2 regions of the Pseudoalteromonas sp. SG43-3 genome follow, and region 1 is predicted to be linked to the other one. Evidence: riboswitches for the same ligand, from Rfam matches in the RefSeq annotation. Region 1 holds a riboswitch; the other holds the start of a gene.
What was found. Region 1 has a riboswitch for cobalamin ahead of H5157_RS11290 (ABC transporter ATP-binding protein). Riboswitches for the same ligand answer to the same signal wherever they lie in the genome.
Positions count from the first base shown of each region.

Region 2: linked by a shared signal. The riboswitch ahead of H5157_RS01475 (TonB-dependent receptor domain-containing protein) and the one ahead of H5157_RS11290 (ABC transporter ATP-binding protein) in region 1 are both predicted to bind cobalamin.

Region 1 is NZ_JACJFC010000010.1:84,776-100,267, forward strand. It holds gene H5157_RS11225 (DUF4153 domain-containing protein) at 1-1,311, opposite strand, end outside; gene H5157_RS11230 (tRNA1(Val) (adenine(37)-N6)-methyltransferase) at 1,373-2,071, opposite strand; gene srmB (ATP-dependent RNA helicase SrmB) at 2,147-3,373, shown strand; gene H5157_RS11240 (BON domain-containing protein) at 3,647-3,967, shown strand; gene H5157_RS11245 (mechanosensitive ion channel family protein) at 4,539-5,495, opposite strand; gene yaaA (peroxide stress protein YaaA) at 5,616-6,395, opposite strand; gene tal (transaldolase) at 6,621-7,571, shown strand; gene H5157_RS11260 (DUF3545 family protein) at 7,785-7,973, shown strand; gene ung (uracil-DNA glycosylase) at 8,061-8,723, opposite strand; gene H5157_RS11270 (cobalamin-binding protein) at 8,720-9,580, opposite strand; gene cobO (cob(I)yrinic acid a,c-diamide adenosyltransferase) at 9,580-10,179, opposite strand; gene H5157_RS11280 (cobyric acid synthase) at 10,172-11,656, opposite strand; gene H5157_RS11285 (iron ABC transporter permease) at 11,661-12,665, opposite strand; gene H5157_RS11290 (ABC transporter ATP-binding protein) at 12,667-13,479, opposite strand; cobalamin riboswitch at 13,725-13,859, opposite strand; gene H5157_RS11295 (porin) at 13,921-14,853, opposite strand; gene H5157_RS11300 (LysR family transcriptional regulator) at 15,021-15,492, opposite strand, start outside.
Region 2 is NZ_JACJFC010000001.1:297,664-313,155, reverse strand. It holds gene H5157_RS01525 (HD-GYP domain-containing protein) at 1-187, shown strand, start outside; gene H5157_RS01520 (general secretion pathway protein GspB) at 241-1,278, opposite strand; gene H5157_RS01515 (ExeA family protein) at 1,290-2,207, opposite strand; gene H5157_RS01510 (DUF1566 domain-containing protein) at 2,373-2,891, opposite strand; gene H5157_RS01505 (DUF1566 domain-containing protein) at 2,901-4,550, opposite strand; gene H5157_RS01500 (hypothetical protein) at 4,620-4,952, opposite strand; gene H5157_RS01495 (DUF2982 domain-containing protein) at 4,975-5,679, opposite strand; gene H5157_RS01490 (efflux RND transporter periplasmic adaptor subunit) at 5,926-6,978, shown strand; gene H5157_RS01485 (efflux RND transporter permease subunit) at 6,982-10,080, shown strand; gene msrA (peptide-methionine (S)-S-oxide reductase MsrA) at 10,166-10,702, shown strand; gene H5157_RS01475 (TonB-dependent receptor domain-containing protein) at 10,780-12,606, opposite strand; cobalamin riboswitch at 12,643-12,827, opposite strand; gene H5157_RS01470 (ABC transporter substrate-binding protein) at 12,882-13,676, opposite strand; gene H5157_RS01465 (YajQ family cyclic di-GMP-binding protein) at 13,865-14,347, opposite strand; gene H5157_RS01460 (VanZ family protein) at 14,500-14,853, shown strand; gene H5157_RS01455 (ketopantoate reductase family protein) at 14,846-15,492, shown strand, end outside.

The sequences.
Region 1 (15,492 bases):
CTCATTATTTACATACATCCTATCGATGATAGCGTATTGCTCTGGGTGACTCGTTTCAATTTTCTGTTTTAATAACTGCATAGCTAAATAACCTTGGCGACCTAAGCTGTGCTCAAAATAGTAATAGTCAAACTTTTCTATTGTTACTTTATCTGCATCTAAACGCGCTATTTGGCTGTTTGTAGATAAGCTTTGAAAATTTAATAAAGGGGAGTTAACAGCAAGCATACTAACGAGCACCACCCACCCCATCACAATATTTATTTTGCTAAGCGGCTCTAGCCAATTGTCTCGCTTTGTTATAATTCCAACAAGATAACTAAACGAAAAACACGCCAATAAAAACCAAATTAAAATGCCCCAACAACGATCTACTGTTAGCCCATGCTGCTCTACCCGTAAGTAAATTCCATAGGCAGAAATAACACTATAAACTGGAAGTAACGCAACGCTTATAAAAACGAGTCGGTGCAAGAGCATGTGATAAGGGCGAACTGATGAGTCATCTTTATAAACAGTGTTAACAAAAAACAACGTGAGCACCTGCAGCCACATTACTAATAAACTGCCACTTCCGGTCTCCCATAATTTATTGAGTCCGGTAAAAGGAAGTGTTGCTAAAAAACCGAGAGAAATAACTGATAAAACAGGCAATAAAAACTTAATTAAAGTTTGTAGTAAAAAAGCAATATTATCTTCAATGTTCAAAAGCTTTCTAAATATGACACTCGCAAAGGCAAATGCGAGCGTTAAGGTTGGGATCCAAAACCATTCATTTCTTAGTAGCTCAGAGAAAAATTCTATATCTAAAATATCAAATAAAGCCGCACCTAAATTTAGAATTCCCCAAAAAATAAGTACAAACAGCCAGCATTCTCCAAATATTATAAAATTACGCCAAGAGAGCTTAAATAAACGACTGTAACTAACATTTTCTGAGCTACCAAATTGTTGTATGTACATAAGGCCTTTAAAGCCAGCTATTAAACTAGTAAAAATAAAAACTGACATTAAAGTGTTATTACTTACGTACTCTTGAGGCTCTTGCTGAAAGCCAACATACGCCCCCAATAAAGATAACAACAAGGAAAAAGGAAGGATTAAAAGCAACGACGTTTTTATATTATTTTTATTAACGGTCATTAGCATTAATAAAGGAAAGCTCATAGAAAATGTAATAAGTGAGACTAACAATGTAGGGCTTGTTGCTGGCCACACATTATTTTCTATACTGCTATACAAAAGGGTAAGAGCAATAGCCTGTAATACGGCAAGTATAATTATAAAAGATTTTGGTAACTGACTATCCATATCTGTTCTCAACAATAGGTTTTAGTCAGTTTGCGTTATTCGTTCCTATTTTACAATTGCTTTACATTTTCAAATAAAATGCTTTGCATAGGGCTATATAATCAGCGGTGTAGGTATTATCTAAGTTTCTAATACACAGAATTGACGTTTCTAAATCGCTTTTTACGTAGCTAAATGCCATTAAACTGCGGCTAATATCTTTATTGGGCGTGGCTTTTACTTGGCAATGAGTATTTAAATAAAGCCCATTTTGAGTAGCAAGCTCAATAAATAATGCACCTTCAACGCTTGGGAGTATTAAGCTAAAGCGAGAGCGGCTATGGCTTAAACGTTTAAACGCATTTATTAACTCTTCAAAACTTAAGCCGTCGGTATGGCGTGCGGTATTACGCGCAGCATTATCGCCTTTTAAACTGTGATTAAAATACGGTGGATTAGAGATAACAACATCAAACTTAACTTCGCTACTAAAGCTTTGAATAGTTTGGTGCTTAATACTTATTGTTGGCCACGGACTATTAGCTACATTTTGTAATGCTTGGGTATAGGCGCTTTTGTCAATTTCTACCGCAGTTATATCAAGCTCATTACTGCGCTGCTTACACATTAATGCTAGTAAGCCGGTGCCAGTGCCTATATCAAGTAATGACTTTGCACCGCTTAAATTAGCCCATGCGCCAAGCAAAATGCCATCGGTAGAAACTTTCATTGCACAGTGGTCGTGTTCAACTTTAAATTGTTTAAATACAAAACCAGACATTTTTTCACCTTTTCATTCACCAAGCGCAGCATAGCGCGTATAATCAGGGTAATTGTCCCTTATTTTAGACACTCTATGCAATTTTCTGAATTTGATCTTGATAACAAGCTACTCGATGCCATTAATAAAATGGGCTACGAGACGCCAACCAGCATTCAACAACAAGCTATTCCTGAAGCACTACAGGGGCGCGATATTTTAGCATCTGCGCCTACTGGTACAGGTAAAACAGCGGCATTTTTAATTCCGGCTATTCAGTACTTACTGGATTTCCCACGTCGTGATCCTGGTTTTGCGCGCGTCCTCGTTATGACCCCGACTCGTGAGTTGGCTTATCAAATTCATGAACAATGTGAACTGTTAGCTAAACGCACACACCTAAAAATTGGTGTAGTAACAGGCGGTATTAACTACGGCACGCATAAAGAAATTTTCGAAAAAAATAACGATATTTTAATCGCCACACCAGGTCGATTAATGGAATACCTAGAAACCGAAAACTTTCATGCTGAACACGTAGAAATGCTTATTATCGATGAAGCAGATCGCATGTTAGACATGGGTTTCAAAAAAGAAATGAGCCGTATTTGTGACGAAGCTAAAAATCGTCGCCAATGTTTTTTATTCTCAGCAACACTCGAAGGTGACAGCGTAGAAAGGTTTGCTGAAAAAACATTAAACGACCCTGCACTGCTTGAAGCTGAATCGTCACGTAAAGAAAAAGCTAAAATTCACCAGTGGGTACATTTAGCCGATGACTATCATCATAAACTAGAGCTTTTAGTAAATACCTTAAATGGTCCAGACGTGACTAAAGCAATTGTGTTTGTTAAAACCCGTGAGCGTTTAGAAACACTGATTGGCGAGCTAACCAATAACGGCGTTAAAGCAGCTTGGTTACGCGGCGAAATGCCACAAGACAAACGTATGAAAGCCATGGAAAACTTTCACAGTGGCAAAACACGTATCTTAATTGCGACCGATGTAGCCGCACGTGGTATTGACGTATCTGACATTAGCCACGTTATTAACTTTGATATGCCGCGCACTGCCGACGTATACGTACACCGTATTGGTCGTACTGGCCGTGCTGGTAAAAAAGGGATTGCAATATCGTTAGTTGAAGCACATGACATTGGTATTTTGTATAAAGTAGAGCGCTACGTTGAACAAAAACTAAAACGCCGTGTAATTAAAGGTGTTGAGCCACAGCATAAAGAAGCTAAGCCGCCGGCTAAAAAGCGTAAAGATCCAGTAAAAATGAAAGCCAAGAAAAAGGCCAAGGTTAAAAAGAAAAAGTAACCTAACATATTTTTATTCTAAGCCGACTTTTGTCGGCTTTTTTAATGCAAGCCTTACAGGCTCTGCTGTTTGTACCTGTTACATATGTAACCCAAGCATGTAACTCATACTCATTTAAATGTAATTTTTGCCCACCTTAATTTCCACTTAATAAAATTATCTTATATTTCATAGCGTTAATATTGGCACCGAAATTGTAACTACAAAGATAACCTAGCCGATGGAATTTCCATTTTGTGGCTGCACTATTCACCGTAATGTAAGGATTAAGTTATGAACCGCTTCAAGTTAACTATCGCTTTAGTATCATTTTGTTGTTTATTTTTATTAGCTTGCGCTACAAAGGTAAGTGCAGCAACCAATATGGCCGTAGTAAGCAGTGTAGCCACTCAACCTAACCTACAACAAACTATCACCAACACCCTACGAACTAACCCTAACCTGGCGTTAAGTGATATTCGTGTGCAGGTAAAAAATGGTGAAGTAGATTTATACGGTGAAGCACAAACTGGTTTTCAGCGCGCACTAGCTCAAAAGTTTTTAGAAAATATAGATGGGGTTAAAATCATTCGTAACAAAATTAGCGTTATTTAATACGCACCACAAAACCTATTTGTATAACTAATTCATAAGCGCGGCTTGTTACTCCAACACAAGCTGCGCTTTTTTATATTCAGTTTAAGGCAAATTTTGCTGCTGTAAAAGAGATAAAATAAAGCCTAAGCAATACGATTATTCCTCCCCTTAAAACGATAGCTCACACTTATACTTATGAAGATAAATTTAGAATTGATGCTAGCGTGTTTGTCTTTGCTCTTTTAACCCTTAAGTTAACCCAATTGATACTGAAAAAGCTTACACAGATTCTTTAGCCGACCTAACGGGCTTAAAAAGGATGATTTAGTTATTGAAATAGATGAGGGCGTTATTTCAGAGTGTGCAGCAAAGGCAGTAAAAAAATCGTTAGGTAAACACTACTTTTACTTGTTAATACTCCCATGACCAAACGCAACTAATTAGAATTGATATTCAATAAACACAAAACTAGGTATTTAAACTTTTAGCTAATAATCCATTTATAAAAAAGCGCAATTTTACTCTGTAAAATTGCGCTGTTGGTAAGTAACTATTTCCCAATGCTTTTGCCTAATGAGTTTTAACTAAATTACTCACTTTGGCTAGAGTCAGCACCGTCGCTACTGTCTTTATTGGATGACTGCTGGCTTATTTTATCGCTTATCATGGCATCGAGTTTCTCACCGCCTTTAATACCAAAATCTAAAGTACGAATTGGGAAAGGAATACTAATATCAGCTTCGTCTAATGCTTGCTTAACGGCAACAACACCTTTGTGGCGTACCGTCATAAAGTCAGGCTCGCCTGGGTATTTAATCCAAAACCACACCAGTAAGTTAATGCTGCTGTCGCCAAAACCTTCAGCGTATACAGCGGTTTCGTCTTTACGTATTACAAAGTCAAATTCGTTAATTTTATCGACTATAACGTCTTTTGCTTTTTCTATGTCGTCGCCATACGAAATACCTACGGGTACTTCTATACGTCTTATACCTAGCGTGGTGTAATTTTTTAGTACATTTCTAAATAAGACTTTGTTTGGTACAAGTATTAGTTGCCCGTAAAAGCTCTCTATTAGCGTGTTACGTAGGTTTATAGAATGCACCGAACCAAACACATCATCGGTTTCTATTACATCACCTGTTTTAAATGGCTTACGTACACCCATTGCTATACCTGCAATTAGGTTTTCGGTCATGTCTTGAAACGCAAAACCAATGGCTAAACCCACAATACCCGCACCAGCAAGTAGCGAAGTAACAGTGCCTTTTAAGCCAACAAAATCGAGCGCTATAAATAAACCTATGCACAACACAATAACTTTAAATATTGACGCCATTAAGTCGGCAATTTGCGTTGAATCGAGAGAGCGGCGCAACACGTTTTTCATCAGCTTGCCAGCAAAGCGCGCCAATATTGAAAATACTATGGCAATTACAATTGCCACTATAAAATTAGGGATATGGCTGATAACAACATCAAACCACCCTCCGAGCTTTTCCTCTATTAGTTTTTCGGCTTCGCCAACTGACGGAATACTGATCATTTTGTTTGCACCTATTTAATTAATAATCTCATTAATATTAGATATAGTTGCAAATATAACGCCAGTATCAAAAAAGCCATGCAATGCATGGCTTTTCAATTGTTTATTTAAGCTTATGACCTAATTTTGTTCGTCACGCATAAATACCGGCTCAAGCTCTTTAACTGTTGCCTCAGGGCTAAAGTAATAACCCGCCACAGTAAACTCTTTAAGCTGACTTAATTGCGTTACTTTATTTTCGATAATGTAGCGCGCCATCATGCCGCGTGCTTTTTTAGCGTAAAAGCTAATTACCTTATATTGACCGTTTTTACAGTCTTTAAAGTGTGGGGTAATAATTTGTGCATTTAATGCTTTTTTATCTACCGCTTTAAAGTACTCGTTTGAAGCAAGGTTAACTAAGTATTGCGCGTCTTGTGCTTTTAATACGTCGTTTAGTTTGTTCGCTATTACGCTGCCCCAAAACTCGTATAAGTTTTTGCCACGCGAGTTTTCAAGCTTGGTGCCCATTTCAAGACGGTAAGCTTGCATTAAATCAAGTGGTTTTAATAAGCCGTATAAACCCGAGAGAATACGCAAATGGTTTTGTGCGTAATCAAGCTCGCTAGCTTTAAGCGTGCTTGCATCTAAACCGCCGTATACATCGCCATTAAAGGCAAGCACTGCTTGTTTAGCATTACTTTGTGTAAACGGCTGTGCCCACTCACTAAAGCGTGCTGCGTTAAGCCCAGATAGCTTATCGCTAATTTTCATTAAACTGCCAATTTGCGCTGGTGTTAGTTCACGGCATACTTTCATGAGCTCTTCGCTGTGCTCTAGTAATTCAGGCTGAGTGAACTTGTCTGTTGCGGGTGGCGTTTCGTAATCAAGATTTTTTGCAGGTGAAATAACAGTGATCATAGTTAGCTATTGACTTGTAATTTATTTAGTGTCAATTTCAACATTAAATGAAACGAAAAGCACGTTTTGTTTAAATAAATCCTCTCTTAATAACCCATGCATTGCCGTTTTTCTATTGATAAGGACATAAGACCTATCAAGCATTGTCACACTGTTGCAGTATGGATTGTATATATTAAGAGTGATTAGATTTTTCTTTTAACTTGCTTGGAATGAGGAAAGCAAATGACTTCAGCTCTACAAAGGCTAAAACAACATTCATCTATCGTAGCCGACACTGGTGATATTGAAGCTATTAAAAAGCATCAACCAGAAGATGCAACTACAAACCCGTCGCTTTTATTAAAAGCGAGCGAGATTGAAGCATATAAGCCTTACCTAGATAAAGCTTGGAGCTATGCAAAAGAAACCGAGCAAGAGCCAGCTAAACAGCTTGAACTAGCATGTGATTACTTTGCCGTGTTACTTGGTAAAGAAATTAGTGAGATTGTACCTGGTTATATTTCTACTGAAGTAGATGCACGCCTTTCGTTTAATACGCAAGCGACTATTGATAAAGCACATACTCTACTTAGCCTTTACGAAAAAGAAGGTGTAAGCAAAGATAAAATTTTAATCAAAGTAGCGTCTACGTGGGAAGGCATTAAAGCCGCTGAGCAGCTAGAAAAAGAAGGTACTAAATGTAACCTTACTTTACTATTTAGCGATGCCCAAGCTCGCGCATGTGCCGATGCAAACGTATTTCTAATTTCGCCATTTGTTGGTCGTATTTTAGATTGGCATGTTGCTAACGGTATGGAAAAACCAACCGATCCGCTACAAGATCCAGGTGTTCAGTCTGTACGCAGCATTTTTGAATTTTACAAACGCCATGATTACAAAACAGTTGTGATGGGTGCAAGTTTCCGTAATACAGGCGAAATTATTGCTCTTACTGGTTGCGACAAGCTAACTATTAGCCCTAATCTTTTAGAAGATTTAGGTAACCTTGAAGGCGCACAGGAATACTTGCTAGAAACAGATATTCCTAAAGAGCCAAAACCAGAGCCACTTACAGAAGCGCAGTTCCGTTGGTTACATAACCAAGATGCTATGGCTACTGAAAAACTGGCTGAAGGTATTCGCTCTTTTGCTGATGCACAAGAACAACTAGAAGCGCGTTTTAAAGCAATGTAATTTGCTATAATCGTGTTTTAGAAAACGTCGCAATAGCGGCGTTTTTTTATGCCTAAAATTGGCTACTTCTCTATTTAACCTTCATATAATCTTCGTATAAACCTTCATCAATTAATCACACTTATGTAACATAACTGTCACTTTTTTATTCTATTTTAACTAGGCCTGTGGTATAGGTATTCTTGAGGTAAATAAAATCAATAGGAGAAGTTCATGGATAGCCTAAACGATATATTAGAGATATTAGAAGGACCAGATACAACAAGAAAAACCTCTCAAAAAAATAAAAAAAGAAAATGGCGTGAAATAGAAGCAATAAAAGACAAACAGCGCCTACGTAAAGAACTACAAGAACTAGACTACTTTACAGACAGTATTGCAATTGATGAGCTCGATTTTTAATTCAATACGCCCCAACTAAACAAAAAGGCTTCCAGAATCTGGAAGCCTTTTTTAATGGTTTAAACAATTTGAGTTCTTTGGAATAAATTAGATTTGCCAGTTAATTGGCTTATCTTTTTGGGCTTGCAATAACTCATTCGTTTGTGAGAAATGCTGACAGCCAAAAAAGCCTCTATGCGCCGAAAGTGGCGATGGGTGCGGCCCTTTTAAAACATGATGGCGAGCGCTATCTATGCCTTTACCTTTTTTTTGTGCATGTGCCCCCCATAAAATAAATACCACACCTTCGCAGTGCTTATTAATATGGGCAATTACATTATCGGTAAATAGCTCCCATCCTAAATGCTTATGTGAATGCGCTTGCCCTTGCTCAACGGTCAATACTGTATTGAGTAAAAACACGCCCTGATCTGCCCAGCTTTGCAGGTAACCATGCTCAGGAATAATAAACCCGCTGATATCGACAGCTAACTCTTTGTACATATTTTTAAGCGACGGTGGCAGTTTTTTTACATCAGGCAATACCGAAAAACACAAGCCATGCGCTTGCCCTTCCCCGTGGTATGGGTCTTGTCCTAAAATTACGACGCGGATGTCATTAAGTGCGGTGGCATCAAAAGCACTAAATACTTGAGCTTCAGGCGGGTAAACAGCAACACCTTCATTGCGGCGATTAGCCACATACTCTAACGTTTGCTGCATGTAAGGTTGCTGTAATTCACTTTCTAAAAATGTAGCCCAATTGCTCATTGCGTACTCTTAATCTGTTTACGTGATGCGTCTATTTTAACACACATATCCGCGAGTCCATCTAGCATGCGCGGGGTAAAACGATGTAATAAATCGGCATTTACGCTAATAAATTGATCATTTTTAACTGCTGGTACTTCTGGCCACTTTTGCCAATTAACAACCGGCTGTGGTGTTTTTGATTTTTCATCAGGGATAATAATAACTTGTGGCTTAGTAACAATAACATTTTCGATACTAATTTGCGGGTAATCTGTAACGCTCTGTGCAAATACATTGCTTACATGGCATGTTTCAATCAGCTGATTTATCCATGTGTTTTTACCTACCGTCATCATAGGCTCAGCCCATAACTGATAAAATCCGGTAATATTTTTTTTATCTTGCTGGCTTTTAATAATCGCGTTTAGTTTTTGTGTAAATGCATTTGCCGCTTGCTGGCTTTGCTCAATATTCCCTGTAAATTCACCAAAAGTAAGTAACTCGTCGGCTACACCAGCGATTGTGACGGGGTTACTCAAATACACTTTTATACCTAAACGCTCTATTTGGGCTAAATCTTCGCTTTGATTTCCGCTTTTCCACGCAATAACTAAGTCGGGTTTAAGCGCCAATACTTTTTCAAGCGAGATGCCGTAATAACCCCCTATGCGCTCAATACTTTGGGCTTCACTTGGGTAGTCGGCGTAATCAACTGTGCCCACAATATTATCGCCCGCCCCTATGGCAAATAGGTTTTCGACAATGTGCGGTGCAAGCGCGATTATTCGCAGCTTTTTAGAATCATTAGCCTGCTCTGCAAGTGCACTGCCCGATACACTAAAAAGCAGCAGCCCAATAAAAAACGCTTTAAACATTAGTAATCAAACCCTTCAAGCGCTTTTATGCCTGAGTCGAATGCGTGTTTTACATTACGCACTTCACTTACTGTGTCGGCAAGGTCAGTTAAAGTGCGGTGTGCTGCACGCCCTGTGATAATAACTGACTGCATTAGCGGGCGGTTATTAAGGGCTGTTACTACTTCATCTAAATCAACATAGCCGTAAGTCACCATATACGTAAGCTCATCGAGTAATACTAAATCAATACTGCTATCAGCAAGCATGCGTTTTGACTCTTGCCATGTTGCCTGCGCGGCTGCAGTATCGGCTTCTTTATTTTGCGTATCCCAAGTAAAACCGGTGTTCATTACAACAAACTCAACACCTGCACCTTGTAATAAATTACGCTCGCCACATTCCCACGTACCTTTAATATATTGGCAAACGGCTGCTTTTTTACCATGTCCAACGCAGCGTGCTACAACGCCAAAGCCTGAGGTTGATTTACCTTTACCATTACCGGTGATTACCTGAAAAATACCTTTTACATCTTGCGCTGCCGCAACACGTGCATCCACTTGTTCTTTTACTTTTTGTTGGCGCTGCTTATGCTTATCGTTGTTTTGTTCAGTCATTATTGTGCCCTTCATAAATCGAGATAATTTGCTGTATGTTTAAATGCGTTTCGCACATGGTTGCTAATAGTTCTAACTGCTGCTCGCGGTGAGCGGCAATACTAATTGGGTTAATTGAGGCGCTTGGTTTTACCCATTTTAAAATTTGCGATGTAGCATCGGCTTCATCAAATAAGCCATGTAAATAAGTGCCCGCAATGGCGTTATCATCGCTAATAAAGCCATCAAACGTAAAGCCATGTGGGTGGCTTTCATCAAAGGTTAAAAATGGCTTATTAAGCGCTGCACCTTGGCTAATCCCTGCATGTATTTCGTAACCACTACAGGGTGTTGATTGGTTATTTAAAAGCAGTGTAGCGGTTATTTTAGTTAATACTTTTTGTGTTGTTAGCGTGGTTTCAAAATCGCACAGAGCAAGCCCATTTACTTGCTTTAATGATGACTCAATACCCTCGGGATCGTTGAGCGTATTGCCCAGCATTTGCATGCCGCCACAAATGCCAAGTACTTTGCCACCATAGCGTAAGTGGCGTTTAATTTGAGTGTCCCAGCCTTCATTTTTCAAAAAGGTTAAATCGCCCAGCACGTTTTTACTGCCTGGAAGAATTATCAGATCAACGTCTGGGATCGTTTGCGTATGGCGCACGTAATTTATATTAATGTTTGGGTGCAAACGCAGTGCGTCAAAATCGGTGTGGTTACTAATGTGGGGAACAAGCAGCACTGCAATATTAATTGAGGCGTTGGTTACGTTATTATCAATTGCGACGGCGTCCTCGGCATCAAGCGCAAGGTCGTGTAAATAAGGTAATACGCCAAGTACGGGTTTGTTTGTGTATTCTTCAAGCCAATCAAGCCCGCCTTGCAGCAAACCTATATCGCCTCTAAAGCGGTTTATAACAAAGCCTTTTACGCGCGCCTGTTCTGACTCGCTTAACAACGCAAGCGTACCTACCAAATGTGCAAACACACCACCTTTATCAATATCAGCAATTATAATTACTGGGCAATCTACCTCTTCGGCGTAACCCATATTGGCAATATCGTTTTCACGCAGGTTTATTTCAGCAGGGCTACCTGCCCCTTCAACGAGGAGTAAATCAAAGCGTTTAGCTAAGCGGTTATGTGAGGTAATTACTGCATCCATCGCCGCTTTTTTATAGTCGTGATATTTGCCCGCTTCCATATTACTAATGGCTCTTCCGTGAATAATCACTTGTGCACCAGTATCGCTATTAGGTTTAAGTAAAATAGGATTAAAGTCTATTTCTGGCTCTACTTTAGCTGCTATTGCTTGCAAAGCTTGCGCACGACCAATTTCGCCGCCATCTTTTGTTACTGCGCTATTGAGTGCCATATTTTGTGGTTTAAAAGGCGCAATCTTTACCCCACGCTTAGAAAACACCCTGCAAAGGGCAGCAACTAAAGTGCTTTTACCAGCATCTGATGTAGTGCCTTGCACCATTAAGGTTTTCATGGAATTACACCCTTCGCTTTCTAAAAAACAATAAACTCAAAAAGAACACGCTACCAATAGCTGCAGTAATAACACCAACGGGCAGTTCTTGGTTTTTCAGCAATGAGCGCGAAAGTACATCAACCCACACCATAAATGTACCGCCCACCAAGCTGGTTACCAGTAAGCCAGCGATGGTGCCTTGGGATATAAAAAAGCGCACAATATGCGGCACCATTAATCCTACAAACCCAATACCACCACACATAGCCACCAGCACAGCGGTAATTAATGAGCTTAAAACCAGCATAAGTATTCTAAAGCGCTGAACCCTCACACCTAATGTAATTGCGCTTTCATCGCCCAGTAACATAGCATTTAGCTGCCTTCTAAAGCTCAGCATTACAAACGTACACAATGTAATTACCAATAAAGGCAACCAAAGCGTAGCCCACTGCGCACGCGAAAAGCTGCCCAGTGTCCAAAATAAAATAGCGGCTACCGCCTGAGGGTCGCTCCAATAAAGCAGCAAGCTGGTAAATGCACTAAATAAAAACGACAGAGCAACACCAGCTAATAACATTGATTCTACCTGTGCACTTTGCTGCCTACCTGCAATAAGTATTAATAAACTCATAGCGAGTAAGCTACCTAATAACGCTGCTGCCGATAACATAAAACCTGCGCTAATACCTGCTAATGCCATAAGTAACACCACGCCAAATGAGGCACCCGACGATATACCAAATAAGTAAGGATCGGCTAAAGGGTTACGCGTTACCGTTTGTAAAATAAGCCCCGCAATTGCTAAGCCAGAACCGGCTAAAAAGGCGAGTAATGTGCGTGGCATTCTTAGTTCAAAAATAATACGCGAATTAAAAGACGCATCATTTGAGAGTAAAAAGCTATTAAATACATCTTGAAGTGAGGTCTCTGCTGCGCCAAAACTAAGTGCTGCAAATAAGCTAAATAAAGCAGCTGCAGCACTGATAAATAGCGCAAGTGATTGGCGAGTATTAACTGCGCTCATATTATTCGTAACCATAAAAGTAAGTGATATGAGGGATGCTATTTCCCGACTCCGATATTTGCGGGTGGTTATTTACTTGAGCGCAGACACCAAAAACGTCGCCTAGCATGTTTTCGGTTAATACCTCACTTGGCGTGCCTGTATGTGTAATTTCACCATTTTTAATAACCACTAGTTCATCGCACATTGCAGAAGCTAAGTTTAAATCGTGAAACGATGCAAACACCGTTACACCCAACGATTTAGCAAGCTCCATTACCTGTATTTGGTATTTAACATCTAAATGGCTAGTTGGTTCGTCCATTATTAACAACTGAGGTTGCTGAACTATGGCGCGGGCTATCAAGGCACGTTGCTTTTCACCACCCGAAAGTGACTCAAAGCTTTGATCGCTATGATCTGCCAACCCTACAGTGTTGATAGCTTGGGTAATTTTTTGTTTATCAATGTTAGTTACTGAGCTAAATAGCGATTTATGAGGCGTTAGCCCAAGTGCAATAACATCAAATACGCTTAAGTTAAATTGCGACGGGGTTTCTTGTAAAACAACCGCTACTTTTTTTGCGTACTCATCGCTTTTTAGCTGCCAAATATCGGTGTTGTTAAACTCTACAACGCCATCACTGGGTTTATTAAAACGATATAAACAACGCAATAAGCTCGATTTACCTGCGCCATTAGGTCCAATTAAACCAACAAATTTACCTGTGGTTATTTTAAGGTTTATTTTTTTGAGGATCGTTTTATTGCCAATACCCCACGATACGTTTTTAACGTTTAGTAATGGTATATTTAATGGCGTTTGAGTGTGCAATAGTCAGTCCTAGACGGGATTAAACTCACTAAAATGCGATAAAAATACTAATGCACTACAAGAAAAAATGAGTAAACCCGCTCGTTAAAAGAATTTATACCAATTGCACTAAATTAGTGATTTATTATAGCGACAAAGAAATAGCTTAATAACAAAGCGGAAATTATGACATATACTTGTTCTATATGAATAATTTTTAACGAAGTTAGTAAGTTATTTAATTCGCTAGAAAGATCATGTTTTTAATAAAATTGGTATTATACCATTTGTATCTGACTTAAAGCTTTGCGCTAATTACAGTTGCGGGAACAGTCGAGGACTCGCACCTCATTCCAAATGAAGCTCTATTATGGGCGGCTAAGTAAATAATTTAAAGCAAAAAAAACCGCACTCAAAAGAGCGCGGTTAAAAAGGGAGTGTTTTAACTAATTTAGCGAATAGTTAAAACTTGTATTCCATACCTAAGCCTACGTAGTCTTGGTCAACGTTGTTGTCCATGTCGAAGCTTGAGTAAAAGCCAAATACTTTAATGTTTTTATTTAATTTGTGATCAAGACCAACTGATATTGCTGACTTATCGTCGCTGTCGTCAAAGTCCATGTCTTGGTATTGTACTTTAAATGTGTTGTTACCCATGCTGTAAGCTGCATTTAATAGATAACCATCCGCTTCTGCGCTGCCGTCAACTTTTTCTTGTGTTTGGTACATTGCACCTAACTTAAAGTTTTCAACTTTACCTTGGATTGACGCGCGTACTACATCGTAGCCATTTACTTCACTATCGGCTGCGATAGAGGCATATACTGCGCTCTTTTTAAGTGCCACGTCACCGTAAGTAACCGCCATTGAGTAACCGTTATCAGCGTCTACATCATCTTCAGCTACAAAAGTAGCAAGTACTTTAAAACCTTCGTATGAGTTTGATGAATAACTAACAGTATTCCCTAAACGGTTTTCACCTTTAAATACATTTTTAATATCGCCTTCAAGGTCGTTAAACAAGTCTAACTTACCTTGAGATTGTTTAAGCGCAGTATCGTTACGACCAATAACCACTTGGCCAAACGCACCTTTTAAACCAACGTATTGGTTACGCGCAGAAATATTGTCGTCGTTATCGCCTTTTGAATCAGCATCAGACACATCAACTTGAAACTCAAACTTATATACCGCTTCTAAACTATCATTTATTTTTTCAGAACCTTTAACACCAAGACGAGATGCATTACTTTTTATCTCAGTAAAAGATCCTTCGCCGTCATCAGATGATTGCACTGTTACATTCGCTTTACCGTAAATGTCTACATCGGCAAGTGCATTAAAAGATAAACCACTTAATAGTGCTAAGCATAAGCTCGATTTTACAAATTTCATGTTATTTCCTTGGATAATCACAAAAGACTAATTTTTTAAAACTGCTGCATTTTGTCACCGCTAAATGACAGTAATATTACAATGGAAATATTAATGTCTTTTTTTATTAATAAAAATGCATTAAATTTGAAATCAAAATAACATGAAAGCCTAATAAACGGCCGAACTTACTTACTTTTCTTTAATGACAAGCTTGGGGTCATTTGCGATAGTAAATTAACTAAGGTTTCTATTAACTCTTTTTGCTCGTTGTCTCTGTGATACGCTATAAACACGTCTCGCGAGGTATTTTCTACATCTTTAACATGAAACAGTTCACCTTTTTCTAAATGCCCTTCTACCAATACTTGAGGTATAAATGCACTGCCGCCACATTGCAGTATTAAATCAAGTGCAATACGTCCTGTGCTGGTTCTAAAATAAGGCGGTGTTTTACCGGTAAACTGACGCGCATGCCAAAGTGAGAAAGTAGTTCCCCAATCAACATATACATACTGATTATCAAAAAAGTTTTCGTTCGTTGCAGTGTCGTATCCGCTTACGGGAATGATTGGCAACTCACAGATTCGCTCTACCACTAGCTCGTCTACTTTTGGTGGATCAAACAATATTGCCAAATCAAGCGTGCGTTCTAATAAC
Region 2 (15,492 bases), on a different contig from region 1:
TAATCCGGGGGCACCACTAAAACCTGTCGTTAAAACATTTTACAGCGCTAAGCATAGCCGCTACACCGAAGTAAAAGATATTGATTTATCTAATAAAAAAACTGTAGACACTCTTGAGTCAGCGATTAAACCTAAAGAATATAACATTGATTTAGAACGCTTTTATAAAAATTCAATATTATCCTAAGCACTATTGAGAGCTCAATATTCTACCGAGCTCTCAACATGATAACTAAGCGCTTACTGCGGCCAGTCTTGCAAAGCTTTTAAGCTAAACTCATAACCATCAAAATCTAGCACACTTTGCTCAGGTGTAATTTCTGTGACTGTTAGAGCTCCTATGCTTTCTCCTTCGTGTAATTCTCGGCCATTTAGCTTGATCCAACGTTTATCAGCACTCGATGAATATATATGCGCTTGATATTTAATACTAGGTAACATTGATTGCAAACCATCAGGTAATAACTCAACAGGCTCAACACGTGATGACGTTTTTGACGCTTGAGTAACTTCATAATCTTGGTTTTTTTCGACATCTTGTATAGCTTGCGCAAATGCATTTTTAAGAGTTGTAGGCACAGCATCAAGCTCAGGGTCACTCGTCTGTTGAGATTGGGTGCTGCCATTAATTGGCTTACCCAATACTTTATATTTACTCATATCAAGTTGAGCCGATGCGGTATTTTGATTTTGCCCAAATACCGCAGTGTTTTGTGCATTATTTGGATTGTAATTACTTTGTGGGTTAAACGCTGGCTGATTATAATTTTGAACAGGCATTACTTGTTGCATGTTTTGCTGATTATAACCTGCTGCGCTCGTGACCTGGCTCGACGGCATAGGAATATACTGACCATTTGGGGTTAATAACATTTGCTGTACACCATTGGGGGTTTGCACATGCACAAGTTGCCCTTCAATCGTTGCAGTATTTGTTGGAGCTACTTTAGCAGGCTCCAACTTAGCTACTTGCTGTTTTTCAGCTTCAGCATCTTCCTCTTTAACGTCTTTGTTAGGCGATGATTTTTCGCTTTCCACCACCTTAATTACAGCGGGTTCCGCTGCGTTTAATAAAGTCGTACTTTGAAACCACTTTCCGGCGGTAAAGCCACCCGCTACCGCAATAAAAGCAGCTAAGCTTGTACCAAATACTAATGCTAATCGTCTATAACGCTTAAGTGCTTGCTGTTGCTTTAACTGCTCAGATTGTAAGTCGTACTGTTCAGCACTCATATCTGATTGCTGCGACTGCTTTAGCGCATCTAATAAATAAGACATAACTTACCTAACTATAAAATAAATGAAAGCCCAATGCCTACGGCAAATAAAGCAGCGAATGCAAGGCTATAGGGTACAAATGACGTTGCTTTGTTAGCTTCGTTAACCGGTGCGACAAAATCCATGGGTAATGACTCATGGGCTGATTTTTTTATTATATCGCTATCAACTATCAACTGCTGCTTTGCAAAAGTCCCAACTAAAGCACGCTCACAGACCAAGTTCATTAATCGTGGCACACCGCCAGTTAATTGATGAACAGCTTGCATGGCATCCATCGAAAAGATTCCTTTATCACACCCTGCAATATGTAACCGATGCTTTATGTAAGCGACTGTTTGGCCTTGCGTAAGTGGTAATAAATGGTAACGAGCCGTTATCCTCTGGGCAAGTTGCCTTAATTCGTTGCGCTTCAAAAGTTCTTGCAGCTCTGGTTGACCAACCAATACTATTTGTAATAATTTTTTATGATCGGTTTCTATATTTGTCAGCAAACGTAATTGCTCAAGCACGTTAGGGGCAAGTAATTGTGCTTCGTCAATAATAAGTATAGTGTGCCCGCCCGATTTATTATTAGTCTCTAAATGCTTTTTTATAATATCGGTAAGACTTTTAAGCGTCGCATTATGAACATCGTAACTAATGTTGAGCTCATCACAAATACTGGCTAATAACTCCAGCTCTGAAAGCGCTGGATTATGGATCATCGCTACTTGAGTGTTTTCAGGAAGCTGCTCTAACATACTGCGGGTAATTGTTGTTTTACCTGTACCTACTTCACCTGTTAATAATACAAAACCACCGTCTTCACCTAATCCATAGGTAAGGTGTGCTAAGGCTTCTTTATGTCGTTCACTTAAAAATAAGTAATGAGGGTTGGGCGAGATCGAAAAAGGTTTTTCGTTCAGGCCAAAATAGCTTAAATACACCGTGATGTTCCTTCGTAATTAAATCACGGCCTATAATGGCAAAAAAATGCGCTGAGTGACAACGTTGTAAGCGCTTTATTATTGAAATAACGTAAATTTATGTAAAACAAAAAAGTGCAGCTGTTTTAAGGCTGCACTTTTGTCTGTCTAATCTTAGTATGCATTTTACTCTTCGTAGCGCACTAACCGTAAATACACATTACTGGTTTTAGCATGTAAGCTATTCAACCCACTATCAAATTGATAAACCCACGCTGAGCTCATTGTGCTTACACCCGATGTATTTGACCAATAGTTTTGAAGCTTAGTGCCCAAAAATACGTCTTCATTAATACTCGGCTCTGTGCAACTGTGCTCTAAAATACTCGCCAATTCTTTAATGTTAGGCATTTGCCAATCATCGTAATCTGCGGTTGTATCATTTTTAGCACCGCGTAGTGCCTCTTGCCAAGTAAGAGAAGGTGTTGAACCTTCACAAAGTTGTGTCTCTGTATTATAAGTTTGCCCATAACTACAGCGTTGCCACATAAGGCCTGTTTCACTATCAGACACTGTGCCATCTGCATTTATGGTAAATCTATCTGTCGGTGTTGTGGTATCTGCACCGTCGTAGCACGTTTGCGCCGCTGCAATATTAAAGCTCAAACTTATAGTTGCTAGTGCATAGAGTAATTTAAATTTCATTATTTTCTCCTAACGACTTCTAACTAAACGTACATAAGCAGTATTTTCTTTTGGATAAGCAAGGTCGTTACCATCACTCATATCAATGATATACGCTTGAGATAAACTGGTACCATCAGCTGCTGTTTGTGAGGTCCAGTAACGTAAATGGCTTAATGCACTTTCACTTGGCATATTAGGAAAAAATGCCTCATCAATTAATATGCTTTGCCCTTGTTTACCGTAATCAATTAAGCCCAAAAGCTCTGTATAAGTAGGTAATCGCCAGTTAGTACCACCACAAAAATCTAAATCATTAACTTCGTTTATATAACTTTGTACTCCACAACTTGTATTGTCCGGACACGTTGAATTGGCTGTACTGGTATCGGTAAAAGTCGTATTCCCTACATCCCAAAAGTAATGATTTTGACCATCACGTAGCGAAGTATTTGGTACCGTGCCAGATGCCACACTTTTCACCTCCCATACAAGCCCAGTAACATTATCGCGTATACAGGTAAAGTCACTACTATCATCACCAACTTCATCAGCAAACTGATTAAGTTTAGTGTAATCAAACGCTAAATTACCTTTGCCAACTTTATCTAAGCGGTTTGCATAGCTATCGCGTCCAAGCTCTGCATCTTGCGCTGGAAAGTCATCACTCTCACAATTAATACGTTGAGTATTGTTATAACACTCACCAACACCACTATCGTTGATGAATCCAAGTGCTTTGGGTGATACATCAACAAATAAGGAGTCTGTATCTGTGCGTCCTTTTGAGTCGGTTACCGTGACTTCAAAGCTCAATGTAGACTCAGTATCAACATCTGAGGCAAAAAATGTCGTTGTACATTGGTCGCTATTGCTTAATGTTTCGCTATTACCGGTAAGTTGTTGCCATTCACACTTATAGGTATCGGTAACTGTTTCGCTATTTGTAGCATCAAGCGTTACTTGCTCAAACTCTTCGACATTTTGATCAGCGCCTGCATTTGCATCCACTAACTCATTTGTTTTGTTGAGTGTCATTGAATATTGAGTGCTCGCCTCGCCACCTTCATCATCAGTGACAGTTAGCTGCCAAGATAAATTCACGTTACTTTCAAGTAATGGATGAGAAAAACTAAGAGTTGATTCATTAAAACTCTCAATATCTAAATCAGGACCCGATAGCAATTGCCACAAATAACTATCAATTTGGCCATTATCATCAGGATCGCTCGACTCTAGGGCACTCAAAGTCACTGTATCTTTGTATACAGAGGGAAGTGTTTCAGGAGATGTTTGTGTAACAACAGCAAGAGGTAGTTGGTTATTAGAGCTCACTGAAATAGAAATGTCGTCACTAACAGCGCTACTACCTGTACTTTGATAGCTCACTCTTAATATTATTTCACTATCAGTTTTTACGTCAGGTGCAGTAAGTGTTTGCTCAGCGCCTTCAAGGGGAAAACCTTCTATGCTTGGGCCACTAACTTGTTGCCATGAAAACGTACCATCAGCGGGGGAACCTTGTGCTGTGATGGTAAATTCAGATTTTTCGATAATTTGTAAATCGGCTCCAGCATTAACAGACGTTTCAACAACTGTATTATCGCTATCACCGCCACCGCCTCCACACGCACTCAGTAAACTACAAGAAATGAGGGGGATTAAAGCAAACGCTTTCATACGCAGCACCTTATTATGTCAAATAATTACTATAGTGTAATCACTAGCAATAAAGATGCCATTAAAGTACTACATATATGTGTCTTGATGAATACGTACAAACAACTTCGTACCGATTTTACTGTAATCTATTTTGTATTCACGCCCGTCTAGAGCTTGAATAAACAGCAACTGCTTTTCTTCGCCAAATACATCAGCGCTACTTACATAAACCATTTCTAAATAACGCTCTTTTGCATCACGGCGGTTTTTAGGTAATTCTTCTTTAAATGGCTCCAGACCATGTTGCGTTACTTTAATTCGAGGATGAATTTCAGAGTTTACAATCACTAAATCATGCTTTTTATCTTTATGTATTATGGTGTTTCGACCACTTTTTAAAAAGGCTCTCTCTTGACTCATTTTTCTTTCCTACAGTCGTAGCTTAATTACTAAGCTGCGACGCTATAAACTGACTAGGCTCGCGCTTCCACTTATTTAAGTTAGCACTAAATGCCCAAATATCTCTATCTAACACGCTGGCAGGCAATAATAAATCGTAACCTGTTAGCTGCTGAAGGTGCTTAGTTCTATTAGCAAACATGGCTATAAGCCCAGTATAGCTTATCCCTTTATGGGATGTGTAATGTGTATCTTCTATTAACCATTCTGATGGGCAATTGCCATTTTTGCAATGTTTTTGAACAACTTGCATAAATAAATTACGCTGCTCTATTAATAATTTCCCTGCAATTCTAGGCGCTATGCTTGATAAAAAGTCGTCTATATCATTTACCTTAACGCCAACCGCATTTAATTCTAAATAGTCAAAGCCATCTTCTACTTTGGGTATTCCACTGTGATGAAAGTTACTATGAGGCATACACCAAGCTCCGTACTTGTGGCAATAAACGAGCTCAGATTCGCTCAATATAAGGCTATGGTATGGTTCTTGAGATTTTAAAAATCCAATAAAAATAGCCACAAGGCACAAGCTCACTAAAAATATTTCAAGTATGCTAATCTCACCCGGCCTCAGTAAATTAAATAACATAATAAAGACTAAGCCTATAGCACCTACAACAATCACCTCAATTGCGTTTCGCGCGCCCTGTGCCCGAAACTTAATGACATTGTCAGATTTATCCATATCGGTAAAACACCATATAAAAAACAAACATAATAATGCCCCAAATTATGACCTTTCTTGTTGTTATACATAAGTTACAGCTAGTTTTAAATTTCATACATTACCGCTTTTTTCTCAACAAAATAGGAACAATGAATAAATCTTATTTACTTTTACGCTTAACGCACAAATTTATGAGATACATAACCGTCTTTTCACGGTCTTATTTCGTACAATACTTACAATTCATTTTCAGGTATGAAATCAATGTACTCAAGACAATCAGGTAAAGCACTTTTTCCATTTATTATTACGTTACTTCTAATATTTAGCGTTTATTTATATTTACCCGCTAGCCACGGCGAACAAGCCGATTCATCACAAATGTCTACCCAAGTAACGGCTCATACTGTTACTTCTGAGGAAAACGCAGTGATGATAGAGGCCATCGGTAGTGCACGTGCAAACCAAGCTATTTATATAAAAAGTGCGCAAAACGATTATGTCACAGATATATATTTTAAAGATGGCGACTTAGTCAGTAAAGGACAAAAATTAGTACAGTTACAAAGCCAACAAGAGCAACTTGCAGTTAAAGAACTCGGTATTAACTTACGTGAGGAAAAACGCCAGTTAGATCGCCTTACCGAACTTTCACGCTCGCAATCAACGGCAAAGTCATTACTTGAAGAGCAGTTATCTCGTGTTGATGCAACAGAGGCCCAACTAGAAAGCGCTAAAACTAAATTAAACGAAATGACTATTAGTGCGCCCTTTTCAGGCCTGTTAGGTAAGCGTGAAATATCAATAGGTGCTTACGTAAGTAATACAACAATAATCACAACACTTGATGATATTAGTATTATTAAAGTTGACTTTAAAGTACCTGAAAAATATTTAGCACAATTAAATATGGGCATGAAAGTGCTTACGCAAAACGATGCCTACCCAGGGCAGACATTTAACGGCAAGGTAACGCATATTAGCTCGCGTATTGATTCGGTAACACGCAGTGTTGAAGTAACTGCAAGTTTTGCTAATAAATCAGGATTACTTCGCCCTGGTATGTTACTAAATACAGCACTTGAGCTAAGCAGTAACCAAGCTTTAATGGTGCCAGAAAAAGCGGTTATCCCTTTACAAGACAAACACTTTGTTTTTCAAATTCAAGACGGAGTAGCCAATAAGGTTGAAGTGCATGTTGCTGGCAGAAATAATGGCTGGGTTGCTATCGATGAAGGTTTAAATGATGGCGAGCAAATTGTTACTGAAGGGCTAATAAAAATTCGCTCTGGTAGTAAAGTAAGCGTAAAGGGGTAATACGTGAAAATTACTGATACTAGCGTTAAACGCCCCGTTTTTGCCATAGTAATTAATTTACTGCTTCTTACTTTTGGTCTGGTTGCATTTACTATGCTGCCACTTCGTGAGTACCCTGATATTGAAACACCAATAGTAAATATCAGCACTGAATACACAGGTGCTTCTGCCGAAATTATAGAAACAAAAATAACGCAAATAATAGAAAATCGAATTTCCGGTATTGAAGGCATTAAAAGTATAAACTCATCTAGTCGTAATGGGCGTTCAAACATTACCATTGAGTTTGATATTAACCGCGATATAGATGCCGCATCTAACGATGTACGCGAACGTGTAGCACGTGCACTTGATAGTTTACCCGATCAGGTACGCCCACCAGAAGTGTCTAAGTCAAATAGTGATGAAAGCCCAATCGCATGGTTTGTATTAAACAGCGAAACAATGGACTCGTTACAGCTCTCTGATTACGCACAGCGCTTTATCGTTGACCGTTTAGCCGTTGTAGATGGTGTATCTAACGTGCGTATTGGTGGTGAGCGCCAATACGCCATGAAAATTTGGCTAAACCGCCAAGCAATGGCTGCACGTGGCATTACCTCGAGCGATATTGAAAATACACTGCGTACAGAAAACGTTGAATTACCTGCCGGCGAAATAGAATCAATAGATCGCGACTTTACCGTGCGTACCGCACGTAGTTATAAAGATCAGCGCGATTTTAAAAACCTTGTTATTAAACGTGGTGAAGAAGGTTATTTAGTGCGTTTAGGTGAAGTTGCCGACGTAAAATTAGAAGCTGCCGATGACGAAAGCTTATTTCGTGGTAACGGGCGCAACATGATTGGCCTAGGAATTGTAAAACAAGCTAAAGCAAACACGCTTACCGTAGTAGATAACGCACGCAGTGAACTTGAAAAAATCAAACGTAACCTACCTGAAGGCACCACAATTCAAGACAGCTACGATTCGTCTGTATTTATTAAAGAATCAATTAGTGAAGTTTACAGCACACTTGCCATCTCTATGGGTTTAGTCGTACTCGTTATATTTTTGTTTTTAGGCAATATACGAGCAACGCTTATTCCTGCGGTTACCGTACCGGTCGCACTTGTTGGTAGCTTTATGTTTTTATTAGCAATGGGCTACTCAATCAACTTACTAACTTTACTTGCATTAGTACTGGCTATTGGTTTAGTAGTAGATGATGCCATTGTAATGCTTGAAAACATTCACCGTCGTATTGAACTGGGTGAGCCGCCATTACTAGCTGCATATAGAGGTGCGCGTGAAGTTGGTTTTGCCATTGTCGCAACCACGCTTGTACTAATATCGGTGTTTGTGCCATTGGTGTTTATGGATGGCCGTATAGGGGCATTATTTACTGAGTTTGCAATGGCGGTAAGTGCTGCCGTATTTTTCTCAAGTGTTACAGCGCTGACTCTCGCACCAGCCTTGTGTTCTAAAGTACTTAAAGTATCAGACAAACCAAATAAATTTAGCCAATGGATGGACCGCCAGTTTACTAAAATTGAAGTAAGTTACCGTAATTCACTCTCCACCAACATAACCCGTAAATGGGGTTTAATGGTGAGCCTATTATTAGCGGGCTTTGTTAGTTACTCGTTGTTTTTACAAGTCCCCTCTGAGCTAACGCCAAAAGAAGACCGTGGCACGTTCTTTATTATGATGAGCGGCCCTGAGGGCGCAAGTTATGAAAATAATGCCGCTAATATGGCTAAAATTGAAGAACGCTTAATGCCTTACTCGCAAGCAGGTGAGCTAAGTCGCGTACTTGTTCGAGTACCTGGCTGGGGTGGCAGCGGCGGTGTTGCTATTGTTGGTATGGCCGATTGGGATAAACGCAAACGCTCAACATGGGAAGTAATGGACGAAATAAGCGGTAAAATGCAAGAAGTTACCGATGTTCGTGCATTTGCCATTATGCGCCGTGGTATTGGCGGTGGTGGTTCATCTCGCCCTATTGAGTTTGTATTGCAAGGTAATGATTATGCACAACTTGCCGATTGGCGTGACCGTATAATTAAGCGTGCTGAACAAAACCCAGGTTTAGTAAGAATCGATCATGATTATAAAGAAACCTTCCCGCAGTTTTTAGTCAGCATAGATAAAAACAAGGCCGCTGATTTAGGCGTTTCTGTATCTGATGTAGGCCGTACACTTGAAACAATGCTTGGCCAGCGCCGTGTTACAACCTTTATTGACCGTGGTGAAGAATACGATGTAATTTTAAAAGGGACTAAAGAAGACTTTACTAACCCTACTGACATTTCAAATATATATCTTAAATCACGAAGCGGTGAACTAGTCCCACTTGATAGCCTTATCAGCTTAAAAGAAGAAGCAACCGCATCGCGCTTAAACCGATACAACCGTATGCGCGCAATTACATTAAGCGCCAACTTAGCCGACGGTTATACGCTTGAGCAAGCGCTTAACTTTTTAAACGAAGTAGCCGCGCAAGAAAACGATATAGATGGCGCCGTAGATTACAAAGGCGAGTCGCAGCTTTATTACGAAGGCGCATCAGCGATGACCTACGTATTTATACTTGCACTCACTGTTACCTTTTTAGTACTGGCAGCACAGTTTGAAAGCTTTATGCATCCGTTCGTCATCATGCTTACCGTACCACTTGGTTTAATGGGCGCTATGTTCGGACTTTGGGCTACAGGACTTACCTTAAATATTTACAGCCAAATAGGTATTGTCATGCTCATAGGGCTAAGTGCTAAAAACGGTATTTTGATTGTAGAATTTACTAACCAACTACGCGATAAAGGCGTTGAATTTAGTGAAGCTATTTTGCAAGCAGCAACTCAGCGTTTGCGCCCTATTATTATGACCTCGCTGACTACGGTTATGAGTTCGGTACCTTTAGTACTTGCTTCAGGTCCGGGCGCTGAAAGCCGTATGGTGATAGGTGTAGTCGTGTTTACTGGGGTTATTGTATCGACCCTACTAACTCTTTTTGTTGTACCTGCTGCATATTATGCACTTGCACGTAACACTCAATCACCTGAATTTTTACAGCAAAAATTAGACAAACAAGCCGCTGAAAAACCTTTCGAAGAGATCTAGCCTCTTAATTGCGCCGTAACCTTGTTGTTGCGGCGCATACAATTTATGCTCGCCTTTAAACCCCATATACATTTTAGGAATACTTATGAGCTCAACAACGCAAGTAGCAACATTTGGTGGCGGCTGTTTTTGGTGTATAGATGCTGCATTTAGACGTGTAAATGGCGTACTAACCGTAAGCTCTGGCTACACCGGCGGTGAAACAAATAACCCAACATATGACTCTGTATGCTCAGGCACAACCGGTCACGCTGAGGTTGTTAAAATTGAATTTGACGCGACTGTAGTTAGCTTTGAAACACTCTTAGCAATGTTTTTCACACTGCATGATGCAACACAATTGAATCGCCAAGGTAACGATATAGGCACACAATATAGAAGTGTGGTTTACTATCACGATGAAGCTCAACTTAAGCAAACCAACGAAATGATAGCTCAACTGCAAAGCCATGTCGCTGAGCCAATTGTGACAGAAGTCAGCCCTGCCACTACGTATTATCCAGCAGAGCATTATCATCAAGATTACTATAACGAAAACCCACAGCAGGGTTACTGTAGTATTTTAATAGCACCTAAGTTACACAAGTTTGAAACCGTATTTAAAGAGTTCTTAGCTGACTAGCTAATTTTAGTAGTTAAACTTAGCTACACATTAAAAAGCCCGACATAAGTCGGGCTTTTTAATATTAATAAATACCGTTAAAACTGGTAGCTTGCGCCTGCAAAAAAGCGACGCTCTGGCGTGTTGTAGTAATACACTTCACCCGTTGTAAAATCAGTGTTTGAATCAACAGCGTTATATTCTTTATCAAATAAGTTTTCTACACGAAGTGAAACTTCAATATGTTCATTTACTTGATAATTACCCGCTAGGTTCCAGAGTGTATAAGAGCCTAAGCGCGTCACAGCACCTTGTCGGTCGCTACGGTATTGCATGTCTAAGCTTGCATCAAAAGCACCAAACTGTTTTGCAAGTTCCCAGTTAAAAGTACGTTTAGCAACATTACGCAACTCTGCGCCCGTTTCTTCGTCTTCAGCGCTTAAGTAAGCAAAGTTAAGGTTGCTATCAAAACCAAAAAACTGCTGAGATAAGCTAAATTCAACCCCTTCGTAACGTGCTTCATCGATATTAGCCAATGCAAAGTTTGCATCGTAATCAATCTTATCTTCTATATCGTTTCTAAATATTGCAATATCAACTTGCGCGATATCAAAATCTACACTCAAACCTAACTCACGGTTTACTGATTTTTCAGGTTGTAAATCAGGGTTACCATAAAGTGGATAATATAAATCGTTAAATGTAGGAGCTTTAAAGCCAGTACTTTGGCTTATACGAAATGTTGCATCTTCAGATAAATGATAACCTGCAGCGGCTGTATACGTTGTTTCGTCGCCAAATTGCTCATCATCATCTTGGCGAACAGTTAAATTAGCCAGTACTTTATCTGCATCATAGTAAGCACCTACAAACACAGCAAGTACATCGCGGCTGTCTTCAACAAATGGTTGCGAACTATGCGACACATCATCGTTGTACCAATTAATACCACCACTAATGTTAAGTTCATTAGATAACAGGTACTGGCCGTTATAATCAATTTGTGTGCGTTTAGTTATAAAGGTACTTGTTGTTGGCCCAACTGAAAAATCAACATAAGTGTTATCTGAATCATCTGTTGAAAGCGCTAAATCAACACTATGCGTTTGGTTAGTGTAGTTTTTACTCCAACCTGCAGAAAGTTGATAGTTTTTAAAATCATCTCGTTCAATCGTACTGTCTGCTGGGCTAAAGCGACTGTCGTAATCTGCATAGCCTTCACTGTATTGGCCTAATAACTTAAAGTCGCCGTAATGTGCATCGGTGTAGTTTACTTTAAAACCAAGGTTTTTATTTTCATAACCATCTTCATCAGGTGCTACGCCTTGCAGTACATCAAAGTTATCTGTTTTTTCAAAGCCTGCGTTAAATGCTGTTGTTATATCATCTGATTTTACAGAGCCTGCAACTTGATAATTTTGATAAGAGTCAGAACCAAATGTAGCGCTTAGGGATAAGTTATCTGACTCACGCGTAATAATATTAATAACACCAGCGAGTGCATCAGAGCCATAAACAGCCGCGCGAGAGCCTTTAATAATTTCTATGCGTTCAATGCTATTTAGAGGGACATTATTTAATGCTTTTTGACCTAGTGTTGCTGAGCCTGTACGTACACCGTCAATTAAAATCAACGTATCGCCAGAGCCCGTACCACGAAGTGACACGCCTGTATTTTGACCAAAACCACCGTTTGGATTAACTTGAAAACCCACTCGCGTGCTTAAAAGTGTAGGTAAATCGCGTACGTTACTAGCTTCTATTTCAGCACGTTCAATAACATTTACACTCGCTAAAACGTCGTTAATTGATTGCTCAAACTTATTAGCTGTAACGGTTATTTTTTCAATTGATTGCTCTGCACCAGACACAGAAAATGAAAGCGCAGCAGAAATTGCAACGCCTAGAGTTGTTTTGTTTAACATGAGATCCCCTACCTTTGCCCACCGCAAAGATTTAAGTAAGTAAGATTGCATCAAGGCCGGTCTCCGGACTCAGTAAGCACATAAAAACATGCAATACTCTACCGTTGCGGGGGCAGTGTTGGGCTTGTAGTCATCATGAAAACGCACCAACTTCCCGATTATCCTGCTAAAAAAATCATTACATGAAGTGGCTAGCAAGCACCTTGAAAATATGCCGTCATTGTGAGCATTTTGTTTACAAATGTCAATGGACGTCTATATAGCTAAAAGCTATTTCAGTTCAGTGCTGTATTATTATAGCTTGAAGGAATACCGTACTTATCAAGTAGCTTCTGAAGTTGCATTTGTGTAGTAGGTAAATTTAATATTTCATCCATTTTGTGACTAGATATTTTATTTGATTGTGAGTTAATCAAAAAATGTGTTTCATACACTGCATCTGGTACGTCACTCTTAAATAGTAAATCCATATTTAAGATATTCTGCTTTTTAAAATACTGATAAGCAATACTGTTTAAAACCCCGACTTCAGCGCGCCTTAATAGCAGCATTTTAACTACATTGAATTCATCGATTGTAAGGCTTACCTGGTGCTCTTCTCTCAAGTATTCGGCATTTGTATTAAATCCTGCAAATTGATACGAGTACCCTAAAACCCCAACTTTGGTTAATTTGTCCAGATTGTCAAAATAAGTTTGCTCTGATGCATTCTCTTTGAGTGTATAAAGCTCGTTTTTGGTGATGGTATAAAATTCAGTTTTTTCAATATTTTTCTGCGTTTTTTTTGGCAACCATTGCATTGCCATTAAAAATAAAACGTCGAAGTTATTTTTTTCAACAGACAAAGTAAGCCTTTTTACAGGTAAAGAAATAAGTATAAAGTTAAATTCCTCCTGTGCGTCGTTTAAAATATTAATAAACTCAGGAGCAAAGCCCTGCTTTTTTTGCGCGTTAATAACAATCGGAAAGTAGCCATTTTCGACCAATACATCAATATCAACTGGCTTTGATAAGCTTGGCTTGGCAAATATAAGCAAAACAAATAACAGAAATAATTGATGGGGTCTCATTTTAATACCTTCTAGAGTGAAGTTTTTATTATATTCAATTAAATATAATAGCTTAAATATCAAAAAGTGGATTAATACATGCAGAACTACGAGAGGATAAGGTGGGAAAGTTGTAAAAAATTAAGTAGCTTTAATCTGTCTGCAAATATAGACAAATTAAAGCACTTTTATTAAAAACAGTTTATAAATTAGTCGCGAAAGTTTTTAAACTGAAAAGGCTGACCTAAATCGGCACTGCGTACTACCTGCATTGCTTCTTGAAGATCGTCACGCTTTTTACCTGTCACACGCACTTCTTCGCCTTGAATAGCGGCTTGTACTTTAACTTTTGAATCTTTAATGGCTTTAACCACTTTTTTGGCCATGTCTTTTTCGATACCTTGCTTTAACCCAACGTTACGAAATACATTTTTCCCTGCACGGCTAATATCTTGAAGTTCTAAACTAGCTACATCCATACCGCGCTTTGAAATTTTTCCCGCTAAAATATCGAACAACTGCATAACTTGAGAGTCAGCTTCTGCTTTAAGCTTAATTGTTTTATCGTTTAGCTCAATAGAAGCATCAACGCCTCTAAAATCAAAGCGAGTCTCTAATTCACGGTTTGCGTTATCAACCGCATTTTTAGCTTCGTTCATTTCTACTTCAGATACAATATCAAATGAAGGCATTAGTATACTCCTAACTATTTAATCTTAATTTTATGTGGCAATTATAACGCTAAAATTATAAATCTTTACATTTTTCTGCATCTTGTTCAGGTGCGATACTAAATTAGTTTGATATACTTGCGCCTCTTTTTTAAGCGATTTTAGGATTTGTCGTGACAAGGCGTGTTTATCAAGCAGTTTTTTTAATCAGCATAGTGGCTTTCACCTTTTTATTTGCTAAAGAAATAAAAGGTGGCGTTGTAAATTTATTCCCTCATGTTGATAAAGTCGCCCATTTTGGGATTTTTTTTATATTAGCCATAATAATGGATAAGGCTTTTAAGCTTCCTTTATATGCTCAAATACTCTTATTAGCAGGCTATGGCGCCTCGATAGAAATAATGCAAGACGCACTACCTTATAGGCAAGCATCACTTGGTGATTTTTTTGCTGATTTTGCAGGTGCTGCAAGCTACTTTTTACTTAGAGTAATTTTTACACCTCGAAAAAAGAACCCACATGGCTAATATTTTAATCGTTGGCGATGGCGCTATTGGCTTATTGCTGAGCCACTTTTTGAGCGCATCGCATAATGTCAGTGTTTTAACTCGTAAAAACCCAACAAACACCCGCTTTTACAGCAGAGCTAAGGGTGCATCAAAAAAAATTGACGCTAAATTTATTTCATTAAATCAGCTAGATAAAGCAACTGAATTTGATGTAATTTTATTTACCGTTAAAGCTTTTCAAGTGCTTGATGCGTTTTCTCAAATAAAGCCATTTTTACCAACACATTGCTCTGTTGTACTTTCGCACAATGGAATGGGCAACGTTGATGAGATAAATAACCAGCTAAACACCCATCAAGCACTCTACTTTTTAACGACAAGCATAGCGGGCTTTAAATCAAACCAATATATTGTGCAACACACAGGTGAAGGACAAAGCGTTATTGGTGGCTGTAATGAGCTTGCACTTCAAAATAGTGCGCCAATAGCTGATATTTTTAAAGTAATACCCAACCTAAAGTTTACTAATAACATTCAGCAGCTTCGTTTTGAAAAGCTACTCGTCAATATTGCCATTAATCCATTAAGCGCTTTAAGTAATGTAAAAAATGGCGAATTACGTGCACCTAAGTACAATACAATAATTTTTAATGCACT